Rhodobacter capsulatus SB 1003: one gene and its partners. The protein of the gene in region 2 binds, or shares a complex with, the protein of the main gene of each other region. Links are inferred from orthologs where the notes say so. Each region holds a gene or a part of one and is shown on either strand. Other genes may lie near its edges.

Region 1 (3,560 bases), 2.0 Mb from region 2 along the record:
CAGGTGGTAACCAAATCTTACCAGTCATGCAGTTTCGGCATCGCGGCATTGCCCAATCCCCGGATTGTGCAAATGCAGCATCAGGCGCAGGTTATCGGTAACGGCGGGATGGTCCTGCCGGTTCCGAAAGACGAAAAGATGCCCCTCGCTTCTGCGCTGTCCCAGCCCCGCCCGCTTGCCCTGCTTGATGTCCTTGCCCGCGCCGTGGCGCAGCTGCGTCAGGCCCGGGCGCAACACCGTGCCTATGTCGCGCTGATGGCCGAATTCGACCGCATGACCGATGCCGACTGGTTCGACCTTGGCCTGTCGCGCCACAATGCCCGCGATCTGGCCCGCCATACCGTCTACGGGCGTTAAGCCCCCGGCCAAGGGGCCGAAAAGCAAAAGCCCCCGCGGTTGCGGGGGCTTTGCCGTTTCCGTGATACGATCAGCCCTCGGGCTGTTCGTCCTTGGCCTTGGTTTCCGGCGGCAGTTCCGCGCCGGTCTCCTGATCGACCATCTTCATGCCAAGGCGCACCTTGCCGCGATCGTCGAAGCCCAGCAGCTTGACCCAGACTTCCTGACCTTCCTTCAGCGCCTCGTTCGGGTGGTTCAGACGCTTGCCCGCGATTTGCGAGACATGGACCAGACCGTCGCGCTTGCCGAAGAAGTTCACGAAGGCGCCGAAATCGACCAGCTTCACCACCTTGCCGCGGTAGATCTTGCCCTCTTCCGGCTCGGCCACGATCGAATAGATCATGTCATAGGCCTTCTTGATGGCTTCGGCATTGGCCGAGGCGATCTTGATCACGCCGTCGTCGTTGATGTCGACCTTGGCGCCCGAGACCTCGACGATCTCGCGGATCACCTTGCCGCCCGAGCCGATCACTTCGCGGATCTTGTCGGTCGGGATCTGCATCGTCTCGATCCGCGGCGCATGGGCCGAGAATTCCTGACGACCGGCCGAGAGGGCCTTCGACATCTCGCCCAGGATGTGCATCCGGCCGTCTTTCGCCTGCGCCAGCGCCTGCTGCATGATCTCGGGGGTGATGCCCGCGACCTTGATGTCCATCTGCAGCGAGGTGATGCCGTTTTCGGTCCCCGCCACCTTGAAGTCCATGTCGCCCAGGTGGTCTTCGTCACCGAGGATGTCGGTCAGAACCGCCCAGCGGCCGTCACTTTCCAGGATCAGACCCATGGCCACACCGGCCACCGGGGCTTTCAGCGGCACACCGGCGTCCATCATCGAGAGCGAGCCGCCGCAGACCGACGCCATCGAGGACGAGCCGTTCGATTCGGTGATCTCGGAGACGACGCGGATCGTGTAGGGGAAGTCGGTCGGCGCCGGAAGCACCGCCTGCAGCGCGCGCCAGGCCAGCTTGCCGTGGCCGATCTCGCGGCGGCCGGGGCTGCCGACGCGACCCACTTCGCCGACCGAATAGGGCGGGAAGTTGTAATGCAGCAGGAAGTTGGAGCGGAAGTTGCCGTTCAGCGCGTCGATGATCTGTTCGTCATCGCCGGTGCCGAGCGTGGTCACGACCAGACCCTGGGTTTCGCCGCGGGTGAACAGCGCCGAGCCATGGGTGCGCGGCAGGATGCCGACTTCCGCCACGATCGGACGGACGGTCTTGTTGTCGCGGCCGTCGATGCGGGCGCCACCGTTGATGATGTCGCCGCGCAGGATGCCCGATTCCAGCGCCTTGATCGCCGAGCCGAGGTTGATGTCGGCCAGATCTTCTTCCGAAAGCTTCGACTTGATCAGATCGACCGTGGCCGAGATCGCGTTCGAGCGTTCCTGCTTGTCGCGCAGCGCGAAGGCGGCGCGCATTTCGGCCTCGCCCGCGGCTTTCACCCGGTCGAGCAGCGCCGAGTAATCCGGCGGATCGAAATGGAAGGGCTCTTTCGCGGCATCTTCGGCCAGCGCGATGATCAGATCGATCACCGGCTGCATCTGTTCGTGGCCGAACTTGACCGCGCCGAGCATCTCGTCTTCGGTCAGCTCATAGGCTTCGGATTCGACCATCATCACGGCGTCTTTCGTGCCCGCGATGACCAGATCCAGACGCTGCTCGGGGTTGTCGCGCAGCTTGGTCATGTCGTCCATGGCCGGGTTCAGCACATAGGCGCCATGGGCAAAGCCCACGCGCGCGGCGCCGATCGGGCCCATGAAGGGCACGCCCGAGATCGTCAGCGCGGCCGAGGCGGCGATCATCGCGACGATGTCGGGATCGTTCACCAGATCGCAGGACAGAACGGTGGCCATCACCAGCACTTCGTTCTTGAAGCCCGGGACGAAGAGCGGACGGCAGGGACGGTCGATCAGACGCGAGACCAGCGTTTCCTTTTCCGAAGGACGCGCCTCGCGTTTGAAGAACCCGCCGGGGATCTTGCCGGCGGCGTAGTATTTTTCCTGATAATGCACGGTCAGCGGGAAGAAATCCTGCCCCGGCTTCGCCTCTTTGGCGAAGGTGACGTTGGCCATGACCGAGGTTTCGCCCAGAGTGGCGATGACCGAGCCGTCGGCCTGACGGGCAACCTTGCCCGTTTCCAGCGTCAGCGTTTCGCCGCCCCACTGGATCGATTTTTTCGTAACGTTGAACATCAGCGTTTCCTGTCTGGGAGCACGCATGGGACCTTCCCATGTCTCCCGGCATATGGCGGCCCCATTGCCGCCGCCCCCCAATCCTTCGCATGCGCCCGGGGGGATTGGGCTCACGTCGCAGATTGTGCGCCCTTACAGGAAAAACGCGCTTTTGGGAAGCAGGAGTTGCGGCGCCGCCCGCGGGGCTGCGTCGAATTGGACCGCGGGAACTGTGCGCAGATCGCCGGCACCCGCTTGACGGCCCCGCACAAGATATGTAGTGACGCGGCAGGCACAGGAGTTTAGCTCAGTTGGTAGAGCATCGGTCTCCAAAACCGAGGGTCGTGGGTTCGAGTCCCCCAACTCCTGCCATCCTTCACTTGCTGAAATCGGATCACGCCGCAGGCTGCGGGTTCGTTTCGGTGTCGGGCGGAACCGCGCAACGCGCTTGAATTCTGCCGCATCTGCGCGTATCCCGGCGCCGTCGCATGAGAGGAAGCAGCATGGCAAACCCGATCCAGTTCCTGAGCCAGGTGCGCTCGGAAGTTGGCAAGATCACCTGGCCGACCCGGCGCGAGGTCGTTTTGACCACCGTCATGGTGCTGACCATGGCGATGGTGGCGGCGATCTTCTTTTCCCTCGTGGATTGGGTGATCAACCTCGGGATCAAGGCAATGTTCATCTGAGGCCATCGAAGCCCTTGAAATACGGGGCGGGCAAGGCTAAACGGGCACGACACTCAAGAACCGGCGTGCATCGATTCGAATGATGCGCGCCGTTCTTTGTTGAGTGAGCAACGGCAAGACCGTTGATCAGACAAAATTTTCGGCGCTCGCCGCCGGGGGGAAAGAGGCAGGTTGATGGCGAAGCGGTGGTATTCGGTTTCCGTTCTCTCGAACTTCGAGAAGAAGGTGGCCGAGCAGATCAAACAGGCCGTGATCGACAAGGGCCTGGGGGACGAGATCGAGGAAGTTCTGGTTCCCACCGAAGAAGTGATCGA
Region 2 (4,461 bases):
AGCGAAGACAGGATGAAGCGGATCAAGGAGCACCCCCAAAGGCCATCTGGCCCGTTGCCGCCCCTATAGCGCGGGGCGCAGATCGGGTCAAAGCAAGTTCCTGTATACCACGAAACGCCCGCGGGAACCCGCCGGGATCAGCCCAGCTCCGCCAGCGCCGGGAAGGTGTCAAGCAGCCAGAACGACAGATCCGAGAGCTGCCCGGTCAGCATCATCAGCCCGATCGTCCAGAGCAGCAGGCCCGAGATCTTCTCGATCCGGCCCATGTTGCGGCGCATGAAGGCCAACGCCCCGCCGAGGCTGGGAAAGAAGGCGGCCACGATCAGGAAGGGCAGGCCCAGCCCGGCGGCATAGGCGGACAAAAGGCCCATGCCGCGGCCGATCGTGCCCTCGGCCATCGCCATCGAGGCGATCGTGCCCAGAACCGGGCCAAGGCAGGGCGTCCAGCCGAAGGCGAAGGCCAGGCCCAGCAGATAGGCGCCAAGCGCCGAGCCGCCCTGATCGCCGGTGTCAAAGCGCATCTCGCGGTCGAGAAAGCCGATTCGATAGACGCCGATGAAATGCGCGCCGAAGATCATCACCACAAGGCCCGAGACCTTGGCGAGAGTGTCCTTCCACGCGCCCAAAGCCTGCCCCAGCGCCGAGGCCCCCAGCCCCATCATCAGGAACACGGTCGACAGGCCAAGCACGAAGAACAGCGCCGCCAGCAGCACCGGCCCGCGCGCGGCGGGGCGGCCCGCGCCCATGTCGCTGACCGTCACCCCGCCCATATAGGCCAGATAGGGCGGCACGATCGGCAGCACGCAGGGGCTGAGAAACGACAGCACTCCGGCCAGAAAGGCGGTGGCGGCGGCGGTCAGGAAGCCCGCGTCGAAGAGAAGGTCAGTCGGCGTCATGCGCCTTTCTAGCAGGGCTGCGGCCCGGCGTCACCGGGGCACGGCTCACATTGCCGTGGACAGGGCCGCGCCCGGGCGTTACGCCCGCCCCATGACGACAGCCCCTGCCCTTTCGCTCGATCTGCGCGGCCTTTTGTGCCCGCTGCCGGTGTTGCGGCTGGCCAAGGCCCTGCGCGGCCTGCCCGAAGGCGCCGTGGTCGAGATGCAGGCGACCGACCGCGCCAGCTGGATCGACGTGCCGCATTTCTGCGCCCAATCCGGCCATTCCCTTGTCGCGGCCCGGGAGGTCGCGGGCGTGCTGATCTACACCGTCGCGCGCGGCCCGGACCGGCCCGATCCCGAAAGCTGAGCGACACAGCAAAACGCCGGGCCAGGGCCCGGCGTTTCGGTTTTCCGGTCTGCGGGGCTCAGCCCAGCGACCACCAGCCGCGTTTCTTCGGCTTCGGATCCTCGGGCGTGCCCGGATCCGTCTCGGCTTCGGGTTCAGACCCAGCCTCGGGTTCGGCCTCGGGTTCGGGCGCAGCCTCGGGGGCCACATCCGCCACCGGCGCGGGCGCAGTTTCGACGACCGGCTCGGGCGCGGCCTCGACACCCGGCGCGGCTTCGACCACCGCCTCGACCGGGGCCGGGGCTTCGGCAGCCTCGGCTTCGGCAACCGGCGCGGGCGCAGCCTCGGCAACGGGGGCTTCCGCTTCCGCTGCGGCCGCAGCCGCCGCCGCGGCGGCCGCCTCGGCTTCCTTCTTCGCCTTCGAGGTCGTGCGGGTCCGGGTCTTCTTCACCGGCGCTTCCGCGCCCTCGACAACCTCGGCCTCCTTCTTCGCCTTGCTGGTGCGCGACCGCGACCGGCTCGCCTTCGGCGCCGGCGCTTCGGGCGCGGCTTCCGCTTCGGCAACCGCCTCGGCCACGGGCGCCGACGCTTCGGCGTCCAGAATCGGCAGGCTCACCTCGGCCAGCTCGGCCGCCGCCGCGGCGCGGGCGGCGTCTTCGGCGGCATCCTCGTCCGAGGCATCGTCGCCCTCGTCCTCGCCGTCGTCCTCGCCCTCATCTCCCTCGTCGCCCTCGGCCGCCAGATCGGTCCCGCCCGGAGCGCCGTTTTTCTTCCGCCGCCGCCGACGCCGTTTCTTCTTCTTCGGCGCGCCTTCGCCGGGTTCGCCCGTCGCGGCCGCAGCCACCGCGGGCGCGGCCTCTTCGACCTCGTCCTCTTCCTCCTCGACGATCTCTTCCTCGTCGATCTCGGCCATCAGCTCGGCGCTGGCATGCACGACGGCGCTATGCACCTCGGGCACGATCCGGGTCGCGGTCTTGAACTTCTCGATGCTGAAATCGGGGCTGACCAGCGTCGGATCAGCCTCGATCCGCACCGCCATGCCATAGCGCGCCTCGATCGAAGCGATATGTTCGCGCTTGGCGTTCATCAGATAGTTGGCGACGGCGACCGGGCATTTCACCAGCACCTCGCGGCTCCGTTTCCGGGTGCCCTCTTCCTCGATCGCGCGCAGAACCTGCAGCGCCAGACTGTCATCGGACCGGATCAGCCCGGTGCCATGGCAATGCGGGCAGGGCTGCGTGGTCGATTCCAGCATCCCCGGACGCAGCCGCTGACGCGACATCTCCATCAGGCCGAAGCCCGAGATCCGCCCCACCTGAATCCGCGCGCGGTCGGTTTTCAGCTTCTCTTTCAGACGCTTCTCGACGGCGGCGTTGTTCTTCCGCTCTTCCATGTCGATGAAGTCGATGACGATCAGACCGGCCAGATCGCGCAACCGCAGCTGACGGCTGATCTCCTCGGCGGCCTCAAGGTTGGTCTTGAGCGCGGTCTCCTCGATCGAGCCTTCCTTGGTGGCCCGGCCCGAGTTGACGTCGATGGCGACCAGCGCCTCGGTCACGCCGATGACGATATAGCCGCCCGATTTCAGCTGCACCACCGGGTTGAACATCGAGGCCAGATAGCTTTCGACCTGGAAGCGCGCGAACAGCGGCAGCTGCTCGTTGTAATGCTTCACGTTCTTCGCGTGGGACGGCATGATCATCTTCATGAAGTCCTTGGCGACGCGATAGCCGCGCTCGCCCTCGACCAGAACCTCGTCGATGTCCTTCGAATACAGATCGCGGATCGAGCGCTTGATCAGATCGCCTTCCTCGTAAATCGGCGCCGGGGCGATCGATTTGAGGGTCAGCTCGCGGATCTGTTCCCACAGCCGCATCAGATATTCATAGTCGCGGCGGATCTCGGTGCGGGTGCGCTGGCTGCCCGCGGTGCGGATGATCAGCCCGGCGCCCTGCGGCACCTCCATTTCCGAGGCGATTTCCTTCAGCTTCTTGCGGTCGGCCGCATTGGTGATCTTGCGCGAAATGCCACCGCCCCGCGCCGTGTTCGGCATCAGAACGCAGTAGCGACCGGCAAGCGACAGGTAAGTGGTCAGCGCCGCGCCCTTGTTGCCGCGTTCTTCCTTGACCACCTGCACCAGCATGATCTGCCGGACCTTGATCACTTCCTGAATCTTGTAGCGCCGCGCGCGCGGGCGACGGGGCGCATGGATTTCCTCGGCCACGTCCTCCTCGGCCACCGATTCGATCTCGTCATCGACGGGATGGACATGGTGATCGTGGTCATGCTCATGGTCGTGGTCGTGCTCTTCCTCGACCTCGTGCGGGGCCTCGGCCTCTTCGGCCTCGCCCGCCTCGACGATCTCGGCCTCCGCCTCGGCCACGCCCTCTTCGGGGGCAACAGCCGGTTCCGGCACCGCATCGAAGCTTCCGGCCTCGGCGATCACGGGTTCAAGCGCCCCGGCCTCTTCGCCCGGCGCCGCCTCGTCGATCACCGCCATGCCCGGAATGTCTTCCGAGCGCACGACGGCATCATGGCCCGCCGTCTTCTCGGCCCGGGCCTGCTGCCCGCCCGAGCGCGAGGACCCGGAGCGCGACCGCGACCGGCGCGAGCGCGAGCGGTTTTCCTCGGCCTCTTCGGCCTCCGCGGCCAGACGTTCCTCTTCCAGAAGCGCCTGACGGTCGGCCACCGGGATCTGGTAGTAATCCGGGTGGATCTCGGCGAAGGCGAGGAAGCCGTGGCGGTTGCCGCCGTAATCGACAAAAGCGGCCTGGAGCGAAGGCTCCACCCGCGTCACTTTCGCCAGATAGATATTCCCGGCCAGCTGCCGCTTGTTTACTGTTTCAAAGTCGAACTCGTCGACCTTGTTGCCGTCCACCACCACGACGCGGGTTTCTTCCGCGTGGGTGGCATCGATAAGCATCTTCTTTGCCATAAATCCTGTTTCCCCACGCCGCGTCGCACCTTGGCCTTGCGGGCAAGGCGGGCGGGGCATGGTTTGTCGTTGAGGCTCGGGCGCCCATACGGATATCGGCGGCGGCGGCCGAAAGCGGCCCGCCCGTCATCACCCATCCCGTTGCCGTGCAACCCATCGCGGTTCGTCCCAAGCGCCGGGCTTGTCGCCCCGCGCCGATTTGCAACCCCCCTGACAACGAAGCCCCGGGGGCAAGAGTGCGGTCTTGCGACCAATCGGATGATCCAAGGTCCGCCCCGCGCTCGCGAAGGCTCAGACCCGGA
Region 3 (3,479 bases), 490 kb from region 2 along the record:
CCCTTCGGGGCGGGAGCTAGTCGATCTCGAACCCGCGGCGCCCCAATCGAGAGAGACCATGCAAAACCCTGATCCCAAACGCGAAAAGCTGACCATCATCCTCGCACAAGTGTTCATCTCCTGCCTGATGGCGCTGATGATGACCTTTCTGTTTTCCATCCTGCTGCAGGGCTTCCCCGAGGGCTGGGCGCTGATCTGGCTGCGCAACTGGCTGACCGCCTGGCCGGTGGCCTTCCTGCTGTCGCTCGGCGTCGGCCCGCTGTCGTTCAAGCTTGCCTTCCGCGTGATGCACCGCCCCGTGCGCGAGGGCTGATCAGCCGGGGATGTCAAACCCCGGCGCGGCCATCTCGAACCCCTCGAAGCGGAACCCCGGGCTGACGGTGCAGCCGACCAGCGTCCAGTCGCCCAAGGTCCGCGCCGCCTGCCAATGGCCCGCGGGCACGATGCCCTGCACCACCTCGGCGCCCAGCACATCGGGGCCGAGCCGCAGCCGCGTCACCGGCCCGGCGTCGCTGGCGGCCATCCGCAGCTCCAGCGGGCTTCCGGCGTGAAAATGCCAGATCTCGGCGGCATCCACCCGGTGCCAGTGGCTCGCCTCGCCCGCTTTCAGCAGAAACAGGATCGCCGTTCCCACTGGGCGCGCGCCCGGGTCCGCCTCGGCCACCCAGGTCTGGCGATACCAGCCGCCCTCGGGATGCGGTTCCAGCCCCAGCTGTGCAATGATCCGATCTGCCTCGCCCATGATCCCCTCCGGGTTTTTCTTGGCGCAAAGTCGCCCGCCGGAGGCTTCAAAGTCAAAGAAAAACCGCCGGGGGCAGGGGGCCTCCGGCGGAATTTGCGTATTTGGACCAAGAAAAAGCCGAGGCTTACTTCAGAATGGCGCGGCCCATGTATTCGGCGGTCTCGCCCAGCATTTCCTCGATGCGGATCAGCTGGTTGTATTTCGCCAGCCGGTCCGACCGGGCGAGCGAGCCGGTCTTGATCTGGCCGCAGTTCGTGGCGACGGCGAGATCGGCGATCGTCGCATCCTCGGTTTCGCCCGAACGGTGCGACATCACGTTGGTGTAGCGCGCGCGATGCGCCATCTCGACCGCCTTCAGCGTTTCGGAAAGCGAGCCGATCTGGTTCACCTTCACCAGCATCGCATTGGCGACGCCTTTCTTGATGCCCTCGGCCAGACGCGCCGGGTTGGTGACGAACAGATCGTCGCCGACCAGCTGCACCTTGTCGCCCAGCGCATCGGTCAGCAGCTTCCAGCCTTCCCAGTCATCCTCGGCGCAGCCGTCCTCGATCGAGATGATCGGATATTCGGTGCAAAGCTTGGCCAGGTAATCGACATTCTCGGCCGAGGTCAGCGACAGGCCCTCGCCCTTCATCTCGTATTTGCCGCCCTTGAAATATTCGGTCGAGGCGCAGTCAAGCGCCAGATAGATATCCTCGCCCGGTTTGTAGCCCGCCTTTTCGATCGCCTTCAGGATGAAGTCGAGCGCGTCGCGGGTCGAGGCGAGCATCGGCGCAAAGCCGCCCTCGTCGCCAAGGCCAGTCGAGAGGCCCTTGGCCGACAACTCTTTCTTCAGCGTGTGGAAGACTTCGGACCCCATGCGCACGGCGTCGCGGATATTGCCCGCGCTGACCGGCATGATCATGAATTCCTGAATGTCGATCGGGTTGTCGGCATGTTCGCCGCCGTTGATGATGTTCATCATCGGCACCGGCAGGACGCGGGCCGAGGTGCCGCCGACATAGCGGTAAAGCGGCTGCGCGGTGAAATCGGCCGCGGCCTTGGCGCAGGCGAGCGAGACGCCAAGGATCGCATTCGCGCCCAGACGGCCCTTGTTGTGGGTGCCATCAAGCTCGATCATCAGCTTGTCGATGCCTTCCTGATCGGTGACGTCCTCGCCCACCAGGTTCTCGGCAATCTCGCCATTGACCGCCATCACGGCTTCCAGCACGCCCTTGCCCATGTAGCGCGACTTGTCGCCGTCGCGGCGTTCCACCGCCTCATGCGCGCCGGTCGAGGCGCCCGAGGGCACGGCGGCCCGGCCCATCGTGCCGTCTTCGAGGGTGACGTCCACCTCGACGGTCGGATTGCCGCGGCTGTCGAGAATTTCGCGCGCGTGGATGTCGATGATCGTGCTCATGAGAGTGCTCCGATTGGTAAATCGCCCTCTGCATAGCCCAAGGCAGCCGCAGCGAAAAGGCCCTTGATAGCGGTAACGGCGCTGTTAGCGTCCGACTTTTCGTGAATTTTTCGCGTCAGGCGGCGGGGGCTTCGGTCTTGGCCAGACGGCGTTGCCGGGCCAGCGTGTAAAGCCCCGAGGCGACGATGATGGCACCACCGATCAGCGTCCAGCGGTCCGGGGTTTCGGCAAAGACCGCCCAGCCGATGATCAGCGCAAAGATCAGCCGCGTGTAGCGGAAGGGGGTGATCACCGAGACCTCACCGAGCCGCATCGCCGCGATCAGCGCATAATAGCCCGCGGTGCCAAAGACCAGCGCCGCGGCAATGCCCGCCAGATCGAAGGCGGTGGGCAGGATCATCGGGCCCTGAAACGGGACAAGCAGCGCGCCTGCGGGAATCACCGAAGCAAATCCGTAGGTTGCAAGCTGCATCGAGGTGATGGATTTCGGCACCCGACGCGTCACCACATCGCGCGCGGCCAGGCCCAGCACGCCGACGACGGCGAAAAGCGAGAGCACCGAAAACCCCTCGGTGCCGGGGCGGATCACGATCAAGACGCCCAGAAAACCGACGCCGATCGCCGACCAGCGCCGCCAGCCGACCTGCTCGCCAAGGAAAAGCGCGGCGCCAAGGGTCACCGCCAGGGGCGTCGCCTGCAAGATCGCCGAGGCCTCGGCCAAGGGCGTGAAGGCCACGGCGCAGACGAAGGCCAGCGTGCCGATCAGCTCGCCGAAATTGCGCCCGATCACCGCGGGGGCGAGCAGATCGCGCGAAAACAGCCGGTCGCCCTTGCGCAGCGCCAGCGTCGCAAAGATCGCCGTGCCGCCGATGCCCAGCAGCATCAGGATCTCGCCCACCGGCAGATGCCCGGCCAGGAATTTGACGCACATGTCCTCGATGGCGAAGCCCGCCATCGCGAGCACCATCAGCAGACTTCCGCGGAGATTTTCAACACCATGTCCCATGGCGGTCCCCTGCCAGCGCGCCGCCAAAAGGTCCAGAGCGCGATTGTATCCGCCACAAGTCAGGTGCCGCAGAAGGTCCGGGTGACGCGTTCCTCTGCCGTGGGGGCGGCCTCATAGGCGGCAAATTCGGGCGCGGGATCAAAGGGATGGGCGAGCGCCGCCTGCAGCTGCCGGAACGGGGCGAAATCGCCCGTGACGGCGGCGGCGATCACCTCTTCCAGGCGGTGGTTGCGCGGGATCCGCACCGGATTGGCCGCCGAGAGCACGGCCTGCGGCACCACCTCGCGGCGCAGCCGCGCCTGCCAGCCGGGCGCCCATGTGTCGAAGGCGGC

What was found.
Region 1: the proteins of RCAP_RS10720 (region 2) and pnp are in contact, whole or in part, in a cryo-EM structure (PDB 9QH0), measured with the Escherichia coli proteins. The link is inferred for Rhodobacter capsulatus SB 1003 from one-to-one orthologs.
Region 3: the proteins of RCAP_RS10720 (region 2) and eno are in contact, whole or in part, in a solved structure (PDB 2FYM), measured with the Escherichia coli proteins. The link is inferred for Rhodobacter capsulatus SB 1003 from one-to-one orthologs.

Annotation. Positions count from the first base shown.
Region 1 is NC_014034.1:320,051-323,610, forward strand. The notes cover bases 5-2,972. They hold pnp (polyribonucleotide nucleotidyltransferase), read right to left. Parts: upstream 2,582-2,972; coding sequence 428-2,581; downstream 5-427. Other genes in these bases: RCAP_RS01455 (hypothetical protein), read left to right, coding at 139-357. In the rest of the region: preprotein translocase subunit SecE, read left to right, coding at 3,064-3,246; transcription termination/antitermination protein NusG, read left to right, coding at 3,421-3,560. UniProt on the Escherichia coli protein: Involved in mRNA degradation. Catalyzes the phosphorolysis of single-stranded polyribonucleotides processively in the 3'- to 5'-direction. Also involved, along with RNase II, in tRNA processing.
Region 2 is NC_014034.1:2,332,873-2,337,333, forward strand. What follows is about bases 1,104-4,461. They hold RCAP_RS10720 (Rne/Rng family ribonuclease), read right to left. Parts: upstream 4,160-4,461; coding sequence 1,304-4,159; downstream 1,104-1,303. Other genes in these bases: RCAP_RS10715 (sulfurtransferase TusA family protein), read left to right, coding at 1,104-1,245. Outside these bases: RCAP_RS10705 (penicillin-binding protein 1A), read right to left, coding at 1-26; RCAP_RS10710 (cytochrome c biogenesis CcdA family protein), read right to left, coding at 138-896; more of RCAP_RS10715, read left to right, coding at 988-1,103. UniProt on the Escherichia coli protein: Endoribonuclease that plays a central role in RNA processing and decay. Required for the maturation of 5S and 16S rRNAs and the majority of tRNAs. Also involved in the degradation of most mRNAs.
Region 3 is NC_014034.1:1,846,035-1,849,513, forward strand. What follows is about bases 5-2,891. They hold eno (phosphopyruvate hydratase), read right to left. Parts: upstream 2,142-2,891; coding sequence 867-2,141; downstream 5-866. Other genes in these bases: RCAP_RS08490 (DUF2798 domain-containing protein), read left to right, coding at 59-313; RCAP_RS08495 (cupin domain-containing protein), read right to left, coding at 314-742; RCAP_RS08505 (DMT family transporter), read right to left, coding at 2,257-2,891. Also shown: more of RCAP_RS08505, read right to left, coding at 2,892-3,147; RCAP_RS08510 (protein adenylyltransferase SelO), read right to left, coding at 3,207-3,479. UniProt on the Escherichia coli protein: Catalyzes the reversible conversion of 2-phosphoglycerate (2-PG) into phosphoenolpyruvate (PEP). It is essential for the degradation of carbohydrates via glycolysis.